DNA from 2 places in the Sphaerisporangium sp. NBC_01403 genome. Region 1 is predicted to be linked to the other one. Evidence: predicted binding sites of a transcription regulator. Region 1 holds the regulator's gene; the other holds the start of a gene.
The links. The regulator HrcA, encoded in region 1, represses chaperone genes, less so after heat shock. The targets are predictions, from matches to a motif close to TTGGCACTCTCNNNNNGAGAGTGCCAA.
Positions count from the first base shown of each region.

Region 2: groL (chaperonin GroEL) is a predicted target of HrcA. The motif match lies at 3,157-3,183, and genes of this name have one in related genera.

Region 1 is NZ_CP109534.1:5,732,159-5,738,557, reverse strand. It holds gene OG589_RS25550 (hypothetical protein) at 1-301, opposite strand, end outside; gene hrcA (heat-inducible transcriptional repressor HrcA) at 486-1,496, shown strand; gene dnaJ (molecular chaperone DnaJ) at 1,497-2,639, shown strand; gene OG589_RS25535 (16S rRNA (uracil(1498)-N(3))-methyltransferase) at 2,807-3,532, shown strand; gene OG589_RS25530 (class F sortase) at 4,535-5,131, shown strand; gene OG589_RS25525 (HtaA domain-containing protein) at 5,254-6,399, shown strand, end outside.
Region 2 is NZ_CP109534.1:7,634,220-7,640,618, reverse strand. It holds gene OG589_RS34170 (RNA polymerase sigma factor) at 1-481, shown strand, start outside; SAM riboswitch class I at 622-785, shown strand; gene thrC (threonine synthase) at 800-2,095, shown strand; gene OG589_RS34160 (MoaD/ThiS family protein) at 2,109-2,384, shown strand; gene OG589_RS34155 (cold-shock protein) at 2,724-2,924, shown strand; gene groL (chaperonin GroEL) at 3,312-4,937, shown strand; gene OG589_RS34145 (GNAT family N-acetyltransferase) at 5,168-6,049, shown strand; gene OG589_RS34140 (TetR/AcrR family transcriptional regulator) at 6,128-6,399, opposite strand, start outside.

The DNA.
Region 1 (6,399 bases):
CCTGGGGGTTGCCGTACCCCTGGCCGGCCTGGCCGCCTTGGGGGTTGCCGTATCCCTGGCCGCCGGAGGGGGCGCCGTAGGCGGGACCGCCCGAGGGCGTGCCGTAGGAGGGGGCGGCCGGGGTGCCGTACGGGGGCGCGCTGGGGGTGTTGCCGTAGGCGGGGGAACCACCATAGGAAGGGGCGCCGCCGGCGGGCGCGCCTCCGGACGGCGAGCCGGGCAGGGGAGCATGCTCGCCAGGGGAGTTGTGACGCGGAAGCCGGGTCGTCGCGTCGTTCAGCCGGGGGTCGTTCTCACTCATGGGGGAGAGTCTGGATCACCCGACTTGCCGACGGATAGCAAGTGGCTTGCCGCTGGCTGGGCGAGGTCGTACGGATGGGTTATCGCACCCTGTCGGCCGGAGCCGTACACTTGGCACTCGGGAACACAGAGTGCCAGACCAGGCGTTTACGCAGGCACGAACGCAGGGCAGGGAGGTGAGCACGTTGCTCGATGAGCGTAAGCTCGCAGTTCTGCGCGCCGTTGTCGAGGACTACGTGTCCACCAACGAGCCGGTCGGGTCGAAAGCGCTCGCGGAGCGGCACAATTTGGGGGTCTCTCCGGCCACCGTGCGCAACGACATGGCCGTGCTCGAGGAGCAGGGCTACATCACACAACCCCACACCAGCGCGGGCCGCGTGCCCACCGACAAGGGCTACCGGTTGTTCGTCGACCGGCTGTCCCAGATCAAGCCGCTGTCCGGCGCCGAGCGCCGGGCGATCGAGACCTTCCTGGCGGGCGCCGTCGACCTCGACGACGTCGTGACCCGCACGGTGCGGCTGCTCGCGCAGTTGACTCGGCAGGTCGCCGTGGTGCAGTATCCATCGCTGATCCGTTCCACGGTCCGGCACGTCGAGCTCGTGCCGCTGGCCGAGCGGCGGATCATGCTGGTGCTGATCACCAACACCGGGCGGGTCGAGCAGCGGGTCGTCGACCTTCCCAATGTGGTGGAGGACGACCGGATCGCGCATCTGCGGGCGGTGCTCAACGCCTGCCTCGACGGATGCCGCCTCAACCGCGTGCCCGAGACGGTGGCCGACCTGCACGACCGGCTTCCCGAAGAGGACCGGCCCGTGGCGACCACCATCCTGTCCGTTCTCCTGGAAACCCTGGTCGACCGGCATGACGAGAAGATCGTCTTCGCCGGGGCGGCCAACCTCGCGGGCGACATCAGCGTCGGCCTCCGCGAGGTCCTCGAGGCGCTTGAGGAGCAGGTCGTGCTGATGCGGCTGCTCGGCGAGGCGAGCGACTCGGCCGCGCTCACGGTGCGGATCGGCTCGGAGAATCCCTACTCCGGGCTTCACGGCACCTCGATCGTCGCCGCCGGATACGGTTCGGGCGACAATGAACTGGCTCGGCTCGGAGTGCTGGGCCCGACGCGAATGGACTACCCGGTGACTATGGGAGCGGTGCGCGCAGTGGCACGCTATGTCGGCCAGATCCTGGCGGGGTCCTAGGTGGCCCGCGACTATTACGGCATCCTCGGGGTCCGCCGTGACGCGAGCCAGGACGAGATCAAGAAGGCGTATCGCCGCCTCGCCCGCGAGCTTCATCCCGACATCAACCCCGATCCCGAGACGCAGGAGCGCTTCAAGGAGATCAACCAGGCGTACGAGGTCCTGTCGGACCCGAGCAAGCGCCAGATGTTCGATCTCGGAGCCGACCCCTTCGGCGGCAGTGCCGGCGGTCCGGGGGCCGGTGCGGCCGGCTTCGGCGCGGGCTTCCCGTTCAGCGACATCATGGACGCCTTCTTCGGCGGCGGTGGCGGAGCCCGGGGGCCGAGGTCCCGGGCGAGGCGCGGGCGCAACGCGACGATCCGCGTCGAGCTGGACCTGGCCGAGTCTGCGTTCGGCACCACGCGCGAGCTGGTGGTCGACACCGCCGTGCTGTGTGAGGTCTGCCAGGGGTCGGGCGCCGCGTCCGGCACCCATCCCGACACCTGTGACATGTGCCACGGCCGTGGCGAGATCTCGCAGGTCACCCGGTCGTTCCTCGGCCAGGTGATGACCGCTCGTCCCTGCCCCCAGTGCGGCGGGTTCGGCTCGATCATCCAGCACCCCTGCCAGGAGTGCTCAGGCGACGGGCGGGTGCGCACCCGCCGCACGATCAAGGTCCGCATCCCGGCGGGCGTCGAGGACGGCACCCACATCCAGCTCGCCGGAGAGGGCGAGGTCGGCCCCGGCGGCGGCCCGCCCGGAGACCTGTTCCTGGAGATCGTCGAGCGGCCGCACGAGATCTTCGAGCGGCGTGGCGACGACCTGCACTGCACGGTGCAGATCCCGATGACGGCGGCGGCGCTCGGCACGATCTTGACCGTGGAGACGCTCGACGGCGCGGAGGAGATCGACGTACGGCCCGGCACCCAGGCCGGTCACGTCCTTCCGCTTTACGGGCGTGGCATCCAGCGGCTCAACGAGACCGGCCGGGGCGACCTGCTGATCCACGTGAACGTGGAGACGCCGACCCGTCTCGACCCGGCTCAGGAGGAGCTGCTCAAGGAGCTGTCCAAGCTGCGCGGGGAGGAGCGCCCGCCGGGTAAGTTCGCCCCCGGGCAGCAGGGCTTCTTCTCCCGCCTCAGAGACGCCTTCAACGGCCGCTGACCCCTGCGCCCGCTGACAATCCGCCCGACGGGCCTTCACGTCCGGCGGGCGGCCCAACGCCGCGTCCGGCGGGCGGTCACGGCCTGGGCGTCGTTCGCCAAGCCCGCGGCCCGGGATGGCTCACTGTGTGGTTCGCGGGGGCGTGTGCGCATGGCTAAGGTTTGCGGGTGAGCGTCCCCGTCTTCCTCGCCGACGACCTGTCTGGGCAGGAGATCGTCCTGTCCGGCCCCGAGGGGCGGCACGCCGCCACCGTGCGAAGGCTGCGCGCCGGTGAGCGCGTCGACCTGACGGACGGCAGGGGCGCCGTCGCCGAGTGCGTCGTGCGCGACGTCGCCAGAGACTCACTCCGGCTGGAGGTGCTCGGCCGCCACACCGTGCCCGCGCCGGCCCCGCGCCTCGTGGTCGTCCAGGGCCTGCCCAAGGGCGACAGGGGCGAGCTGGCCGTCGAGATGATGACCGAGGCCGGGGTGGACGTCATCGTTCCCTGGGCCGCCGCGCGCTGTGTGACCCAGTGGAAGGGCGACCGCGCGGGCAAGGCCCTGGCCCGGTGGCGCTCCACCGCCAGGGAGGCCGGCAAGCAGGCCCGGCGGTTCCATCTGCCGGAGGTCACGGAGCAGGCCACGACGGCCCAGGTGGCGGCTCTGCTGCGCGGCGCGGCGGTCGCGGCCGTGCTCCACGAGGAGGCCGCCGAGCCCCTGTCCCACCTCGATCTCCCGGCGACCGGCGACATCGTGACGGTGGTCGGCCCCGAGGGCGGGATCACCGGCGAGGAGGTCGAGCGGTTCAGGGAGGCGGGCGCCACGCCGGCCCTGCTGGGCCCCACCGTGCTGCGCACCTCCACGGCGGGAGTGGCCGCCGCCGCGGTCCTCCTGACCCGCTCCGGCCGCTGGTGATCGCGGCCGCCCACGTCTGATCGCGGCCGCCGCCCTCGGCTGTCGGTGATCGCGGCCGCCCCCTCTGGCCGCTGGTGATCACAACCGCCCGCGTCGCCCGCTGGTGAATGTGGCCGCCGCCTCTGGCTGTTGGTGATGGGGGCCGTCGGTTCGGGCCGCCCACCGTCACGCGGCTTATAGCGCAGAACCCCCGGAGGCGGGGCCTCTCGCGGTGGGCCGTCGAAGGTCTTTCCCGGTCTTGTCCCGCTGGGCGTTTCGCGGCAACCTCCGCGTCGCTCCCCGTGCATCTTCCGGCAGACGCTTCACAGCGGCAACATCGATGCGCCTCCGGACTCACCCCTTTCCGTAACCGGAGCTGGTCAGGCTTTCCTGGCCCGAGTCGGGCGCACACGGTGAGAGGCAGAGAGACATGTTGCTACCAGGAAGCCGCGCCGCTGTGGCCGTGGCGGCGAGCCGGGCGTCGTGGCGACCGTGAGCCGCCCGTCGGCGACGACCGGGAGCGACCGTGCCTCCACTGCGACGGACGGCGACCGAGAGCGCGCGAAGGAAGGCGACCGAGCGGATGGGGGTCTCCCGGCCCCCGAGGCGGGTCCCGGCTGGACGGAAAGGCCTCTCCCCATGCCGGGCGACCTCGTTGTGCCAGTGCCGGAGCCGGTCCCCGGCGCTGACGGGGTCATGCCGGATTCTGCCCCTGGCCCTCACGGATTCGTGCCGGAGCTGGTCTCTGGTTCTTCCCAGGTGGTGGCAGAGCCGGTCTCCGGTACTTACGGAGTGGCGGAGCCGGTCTCCGGTTCTTCCGGGGTGGTGGCAGAGCCGGATTCCGGTTCTTACGGGATGGTGGCAGAGACGATCTCCGGCTCTTACGGGGGCGGGCCTTCTTACGGGGGCGGGCCGGTCTGGGCGTACGGCGGCGTGGCGGGGCAGGTGTCCGTGCACGCGCCGGGGGCCTGGGTGGTCGCTCCGGCGCATGTACCGAGGTCCCGTGACCTGCTCGGGTGGCCGATGCGAATCGTTCTGGTGCTGGCGATGGTCATCGCCCTCGTGGTCGTCTTCATCGGGTTGTTCACCTCGGCGTTCGAGGCTAGGGCGGAGGCCGGAGCGTCTGTCGTGGTGCGGGCGGAGGCCGGAACGTCCGCCGTGGTGCGGCCAGTACGCGTCGTGATCCCCGGCATCGGCGTGGACGCCCCGGTGCGTCCGGTCGGGCTGGAGGCTTCCGGCGAGATCGAGGTACCGTCGATCTCGGCCCGCGACCTGGCCGGGTGGTACCGGTACGGCCCCGTGCCCGGAGAGACGGGCCCCGCTGTGATCGTCGGGCACTTCAAGACGCGATCAGGTCCGGCGGTGTTCGCCAGGGCGCGGGAGCTTCGCCGGGGCGACAGGATCGAGGTCGTCCGCTCGGACGGCCGCGTCGCCGCCTTCACCGTGGACGGTCTCCAGCAGGTGCGGAAGGCGGAGTTCCCGACCGAAAAGGTCTACGGGAACATCGGCCATCCCGGGTTACGACTGATCACCTGCGCCGGGGTCTTCGACCGGAAAGCGCGTGCCTACCCGGACAACCTGATCGTCTACGCGTCTCTGACCTCCGCCCGCCCTTCCTAGCCCCACTGCATTCACCCTCCCGTGGCCGGTCCTAGACGGCGCTGTCGCCTGACGGGTGTTCCGTGGGTCTCGGATATTTAGGTCCCCCGAAAATACGCTTTTTGATCAGGATGGTTGGTTCGATGAGTAGCACCCCCGTCGGCCGGAGGCAGTCGGCGCGCCGACGCGTCGGCTGGTTGGCCACGCTGGGTCTCGTGCAACTGCTCGCCGGTGGCATGGCCACCGTGGGCGCGCTGGCCACGGTCTCGACTGAGCAGCCCACCGTGCGGGGGGTGACCGGCGGGTCGCTCACCTGGGCGGTCGGCGAGCGGCTCGGCGCCGAGGAGCACGTCGAGGTCACCCTCGCGGGCGGGGTGGAACGCGACCGTGAGGGCGTGTTCCACTTCCCCGCCGCCGGGGGCGCCTACGATCCGGCGACGGGGACGGGCACCGTGACCTACGGCGGCAGCGTCACCGTCGTCCGCGACCACAAGGGCGTCGTCATCGCCAATCCCGTGGTCGTGATCAACGGGACGGAATCGGCGCTGCACGCGGAGGTCGGAACGCCGGGACCCTCTCCCACCCCCGGTGGCACGCCCCCGGCCGGTGCCACTCCCGCGGTCACCCCCACTGCCGGCGACGAGGCGCCCGTGGCCGGCGTGTCGGACGCTGACGGCAAGCCGCTGACGGCGCTCGCCCGGCTGAGCGTCGAGAAGGACGCCGCGGACGTACGAGGCCAGGCGGTCACGTGGGCCGCCGTGCCCGCGACGGCCACCGAGGGCTCGGCGACCGTGCTCGCGGCGCTGCTCGGCGACGACGAGGCGCTGACTCCGGTGACGATCACCCTCACCTACGACCAGGAGCCCAGCCCGGGCGCCGGAGCCGGCCTGCTGACGTCCGGAAGCTCGACGCCGACCGGGTCCCCGACGCCGTCGCAGACTCCGAGCTCCTCCCCGTGTCCGTCCGCGAGCCCGAGCGCCTCGGCCAGCGCGACGCCTTCCGAGGAGGAGGCGAGCCCTTCGGCCAGCCCGACGCCGAGCACGTGCGTCAGCCCGTCGAGCAGCCCCTCCTACTCCCCGTCGCCGAGCCCTTCCGCCACCTGTCGCACCTCGACCCCGACGCCCTCGGCCAGCCCGTCGCCGTCGGCGAGCCCATCGCCGTCCGTGAGCCCCTCGGCGTCCGCCAGTCCGTCGGCGAGCCCTTCCCCGTCCCCGAGCCCTTCCGCCTCGGAGGCGCTCAGCATGGCCGGCGGCGCGACCGTGGTGCTGGTCCACGCCCGGACGATGACG
Region 2 (6,399 bases), 1.9 Mb from region 1:
CATCGAGCCCGACGTGCTCCGCCACTGCGCGAGGCTCCTGCCCTACCACCAGGACGCGGAGGAGGCTTGCCAGGATACGTTGCTGGCCGTCGCCCGCAACATCGGAAGGTTCGAAGGGCGGGCACGTTTTTCCACCTGGTTGCATATCGTCACCGCCAACTGCGCGCGCACGACCTACCGCACGCTGAAGCGCCGGGGCGCCGAGCAGACCTCCGAGGAGCTTCCCGACATGCGCGCCGACCCGCACAGGGTGAGCGTCATCGCGGGCTCGCGGCTCGACCTGCTCGACGCCATGGAGGCCCTGGAGGCCGACAAGCCCGACCTGGCCCAGGCGCTGGTGCTGCGCGACATCTGCCAGCTCGACTACAGCGAGGTGGCCGAGCAGCTCGGCATCCCGCTCGGCACCGCCAAGTCGCGCATCCACCAGGCCCGCAAGTACGTGCAGGCCGCGCTCGGCGACGCGTACAAGTGGTCGTCCTGATCCCAGCGCGCGGGCACTTCGATCGTGCGAAGTTGATACGCGGTCGTCTCGATCGGTGAGACGAGCAACCGGGCCCGCAGGCGGGCAAGGTACAGTTCTTTTGTCCTGCCTGTAACATCGGCGGGATCACAACTTCATATTGCTCATCCAGAGGGGTGGAGGGACCGGCCCTGCGAAGCCCCGGCAACCCTCCCGGCTGTGGTCACACGCGTCTCCGATACGGCGCGACATCCGACCAGTGAGATCAGCCGGGACAGGTGCCAATTCCGGCCCGTGATCAAGGTGGTCCGGGCGAAGATGAGGGAAAGGCCTCGCTTCATGGCGCTCGCAACAGCTGAGACAACGACCACACTCGACTTCGGCCCCGCCGTCGCGCTCTCCTGCCGCGAATGTGGCACTCGCTACGACCTCGGACCGATCTTCGCCTGTATCGAGTGTTTCGGGCCACTCGAAGTGGCCTACACCTGGGACACCCCCGACGCTGGCCACACCTCGCCGGTGACCCGGGGGCAGATCGAATCCGGACCGCAGAACATCTGGCGATACCGCGCGCTTCTCCCCGTGCCCGCGGACGTCATCTCCAAGCCCAACCTCGCCCCCGGCTGGACCAAGCTCGTCAGGGCCGACAACCTGGCTCGCGAGCTGGGCATCCGCAGCCTGCACGTCAAGGACGACTCCGGGAACCCGACCCACTCCTTCAAGGACCGAGTCGTCGCGATCGCCCTGGAGGCGGCGCGCAACTTCGGCTTCCACACCCTGTCGTGCTCGTCCACAGGCAATCTCGCGGGCGCCGTCGGCGCCGCCGCGGCACGCGCGGGGCTGGACTCCTGCGTGTTCATCCCGTCGAACCTCGAAGAGGCCAAGATCGTCATGGCCTCGGTGTACGGCGGGCGCCTCGTCGGCATCGAGGGCACCTACGACGAGGTCAACCGCTTCTGCTCGGAGCTCATCGGCGACCCGCTGGGCGACAAGTGGGGCTTCGTCAACGTGAACCTCCGGCCGTACTACGGGGAGGGCTCCAAGACGCTCTCCTACGAGATCGCCGAGCAGCTCGGCTGGCGGATCCCCGACCAGATCATCGTCCCGGTGGCCTCGGGCTCGCAGCTCACGAAGATCGACAAGGGCTTCAAGGAACTGATCAAGCTCGGGCTCGTCGAGGACAAGCCCTACAAGATCTTCGGGGCGCAGGCCGAGGGGTGCTCGCCGGTGTCGTCCGCCTTCAAGGCCGGGCTCGACTTCGTCCAGCCGGTGAAGCCCGACACCATCGCCAAGTCGCTCGCCATCGGCAACCCCGCCGACGGGCCGTACGTGCTCGACATCGCCCGCCGTACGGGCGGAGCGGTCGAGGACGTCACCGACGCCGAGGTGGTGGACGCGATCCACCTGCTGGCCCGCACCGAGGGCATCTTCGGTGAGACCGCTGGCGGCGTCACCGTGGGAGTGCTCCGCAAGCTGGTCACGAACGGCGTCCTCGACCCGGACGCCGAGACGGTGGTGCTCAACACCGGGGACGGCCTGAAGACCCTCGACGCGGTCTCCGCCAAGGCCAGGCCCACCGCCGTCATCCGGCCCTCACTCGACGCATTCCGCACGGCTATCGCCGATAACTCCTGAAAGGTCACGATAAATGAGCGTTTCTGTGCGGATTCCGACGATTCTCCGTACGTACACCGATGGTGCCGCGGAGGTGAACGGTGAAGGCGCGACGCTTCGCGAGGTGTTGCAGAAGCTGGAGTCCGACTTCCCCGGAATCGGTGCCCGCATTCTGGATGAAACGGGCAAGATCCGGCGTTTTGTCAACGTGTATGTCGGAGAAGAGGACGTCCGTTTCATGGACGGACTTGACACCGCGACCCCTGAGGGAGCGCAGATCTCGGTGATCCCCGCGGTCGCCGGAGGCTGACCCTCACGCACTCTCAACGCCCACGCGTCCCAGGGACGCGTGGGCGTTCGCGTGCCCGGGGGGCCCGGAACGGCCTGACTGTCGTAATAGAAGTTCTGACAGGCCCTTGCGTGTAGTGTAATTATCAACTAACGCGTGTGGGCAAGAAAAAGTCACGTCCTGCTTAGAGCGAACGTCAAGAAGTAGTTTGGTGATTGACTCTGTTGCGCCAAGCCTTGCCACAGGTATGGTCGAGAACGATCGACGTGGCCGAGGAGTTCGCATGCGTCTCGGTTCCGAAGGTCACGGGCCCCGCGGAGGAGTGGGCGGGGTCCGGAGCCCAGCAAGAGGAGTCGGAAAGTGGCGCAGGGCACCGTCAAATGGTTTAACGCGGACAAGGGCTACGGCTTCATCGCGGTAGACGGTGGTAAGGACGTGTTTGTCCACTACTCAGCGATCATGTCCGAGGGCTATCGGTCCCTCGAGCAGGGTCAGCGGGTGGAGTTCGAGATCACACAGGGCCAGAAGGGTCCACAGGCGGAGTCCGTGCGGACTGTGTGACGGCGCCGGCCCCGTCCGGTCGTCGACGAAGATCCACTGGTCTCTCTCAAGTCAGTAGCCGGAAGGTTCGGTTCGTCGTACATCAAGACGGGCCGAGCCTTCCGTCATGTCCGCACTTTCCCGCACGTGAGGTCAGGTCCAATATTCGGCATACGGTCAGAGAAATCCTTGCGCCGCCCAGGTCATAGGGGTTGTCGCTTGCACTCGGCAGGGTAGAGTGCTAAACAGTTCGTTGGCACTCTCCTGTCGAGAGTGACAAACCTGGATCGAGGCGATGGGGCCTCGCGGCTCACGGCGACAGGTGTCGTGAAGGCGCGGGTCTACATGCCGTCGCGGGCGTCGGCTCGATCCGCTGCAAGCCACCCTGTATCTGGGAGGTCTAGCCGTATGGCAGCCAAGATGATCGCGTTTAACGAGGACGCCCGGCGCGGTCTCGAGCGCGGGATGAACCAGCTCGCCGATGCCGTCAAGGTGACCTTGGGTCCCAAGGGCCGCAACGTCGTGCTGGAGAAGAAGTGGGGCGCTCCCACGATCACCAACGACGGCGTCTCGATCGCCAAGGAGATCGAGCTCGAGGACCCCTGGGAGAAGATCGGGGCCGAGCTCGTCAAGGAGGTCGCGAAGAAGACCGACGACGTCGCGGGTGACGGCACCACCACCGCCACCGTGCTCGCCCAGGCGCTGGTACGCGAGGGCCTGCGCAACGTCGCCGCCGGCGCGAACCCGATGTCCCTGAAGAAGGGCATCGAGGCCGCCGTCGAGCGCGTCAGCGAGGAGCTCTCGAAGCTCGCGAAGGACGTGGAGACCAAGGAGCAGATCGCTTCCACCGCCTCCATCTCCGCCGGCGACACCCAGATCGGCGAGATGATCGCCGAGGCGATGGACAAGGTCGGCAAGGAAGGCGTCATCACCGTCGAGGAGAGCAACGCCTTCGGCCTGGAGCTCGAGCTCACCGAGGGCATGCGCTTCGACAAGGGCTACATCTCCGGTTACTTCGTGACCGACCCGGAGCGGATGGAGGCCGTCCTCGACGACCCCTACATCCTCATCGTCAACTCCAAGGTCTCGGCCAACAAGGACCTGCTGCCGCTGCTCGACAAGGTCGTGCAGGCCGGCAAGCCCCTGGTGATCATCGCCGAGGACGTCGAGGGCGAGGCCCTGGCCACCCTGGTCGTCAACAAGATCCGCGGCCTGTTCAAGTCCGTGGCCGTCAAGGCCCCCGGGTTCGGCGACCGCCGCAAGGCCATGCTCGGTGACATCGCCATCCTCACCGGTGGCCAGGTCATCAGCGAGGACGTCGGCCTCAAGCTGGAGACGGCCACGCTCGACCTGCTCGGCCGCGCGCGCCAGGTCATCATCACCAAGGATGAGACCACCATCGTCGACGGCGCCGGTGACCCCGAGCAGATCTCCGGCCGGGTCAACCAGATCCGCGCCGAGATCGAGAACACCGACTCCGACTACGACCGCGAGAAGCTCCAGGAGCGCCTCGCCAAGCTGGCCGGCGGCGTCGCCGTCATCAAGGCCGGCGCGGCGACCGAGGTCGAGCTCAAGGAGCGCAAGCACCGCATCGAGGACGCCGTTCGCAACGCGAAGGCGGCCGTCGAGGAGGGCATCGTGCCCGGCGGTGGCGTGGCTCTGCTGCAGGCGGGCGCCAAGGCGTTCGACAAGCTGGAGCTGTTCAACGACGAGGCCACCGGTGCCGCGATCGTCCGCAAGGCGCTCGAGGAGCCGCTGAAGCAGATCGCCATCAACGCCGGCCTTGAGGGCGGCGTCGTGGTCGAGCGCGTGCGCAACATCGAGGTGGGCTTCGGCCTCAACGCCGCGACCGGCGAGTACGTCAACATGCTCGAGGCGGGCATCATCGACCCCGCCAAGGTCACCCGCTCGGCGCTGCAGAACGCCGCTTCCATCGCGGCGCTGTTCCTCACCACCGAGGCGGTCATCGCCGAGAAGCCCGAGAAGAACCCGGCCGCTCCCGCCATGCCCGGCGGCGGCGACATGGACTTCTGAGCCTCCGGCTCGCCAGTCACCTAAAGGGCCATCCCCGGATCCACCGGGGATGGCCCTTTGGCGTTGTACGGAAATGTGTTGCGGCCGTGTGGTGGAGCACGTAGGTTCATCGGGCCGTTCGTCACCCCGGACCGGCGCCATCGACGAGGAGGTGTGCAGCAGATGCGCATGACGGTTGAGCAGCCGCACCAGGGCTCTGACACTTTCCACCTCCTCATGATGGAGACGCCTTGTCGATTCGCATCACCCCTCTGACCGACCCCGACCGCAGCCCGTCCAGCCACCGCCTGGCCTGGTTGGCGTCGCACGCCGACGGAATCCCCGTCGGATCGGCATTCCTGCGCCTTTTCACCGGGCCGGGACGGGACCACCTCGCCGAGCTGGAACTCCACGTCCACCCTGCCGAGCGGCGCGCGGGCACGGGTTCCCGGCTTCTCGACGTCGCCGTGGCCGCCGCGCGGGACGACGGCCGGCGCTGCGTCATCACCCAGGCCGAGTCCGGCTCGCCCGGTGACGGGTTCCTGCTCGTCCGCAGCTTTCGCCGGGTCCTGACCCTGACCTTCACCCGCCTGCCATTGGCGAAGGCTGACATCACCGCCCTCACCGGGATCATCGAACGACCGCATCCCGGCTACCGGCTGGCGTCGTGGGACGGCACCGTCCCGGACAACCTCGCTCAGACATTCGCCGCCTCGCGCCGCGCCATGGACGACATGCCGACTGGTGACATGGACTACGGCATGGTGACCTGGGACGTGGACCGGGTACGGGCCGTTGCGGAGGTCATCGACAAGCGCGGGGACCTGTTGCACACGGTCGTCGCGATCGACATCTCCGACGGCTCGATTGCCGGGTTCACGGAGCTGGTCGTTCCCGGCGACGGCAAGGGCGACGGCCAGCACTACGGCACCGGCGTCCTGCCCGAGCACCGTGGGCACGGCCTTGGCCGCTGGATGAAGGCGGAGGCGATCCGGCAGGCCCGCGAGCGCTACCCCGACCTCAGCGGCCTGCTGGCCGACACGGCTGACAGCAACCCGTACATGAGGCGCGTCAACGACGCGCTGGGCTACGCGCCGACGCGCACGACCTTCGAGTACCAGCTCGACCTGTAGATCACGAGTAGCCGCGTCTGCGACGGCCGGACTAGCGGGGGAGGCAGCCGAATCCTTCCCCGTGGGCCGGGTGTACGGTCAGCGGGCGCCGTAGTCGCCGATGCCCCTTTCGAGCAGGTCGAATGCGCGCTCCGCCTGGACGCGAAGGTCGGGGACGATCTTGTCGACGCTCTCATCCGCCATCTTGCGCCGTACGGCATGCGCCACCAGCCGCCGCGTGACCGCGCAGAGCTGGGCGGCGATCACCCAGGGTGTGATGTCGTCAGGGTCGGCGTCGGTTTCCTCGGCGAGGGTGCGGGCCAGGAGTTCCTCCTGGTGCTCGCCCAGCTCACGTATCCGTGCGACGAGCG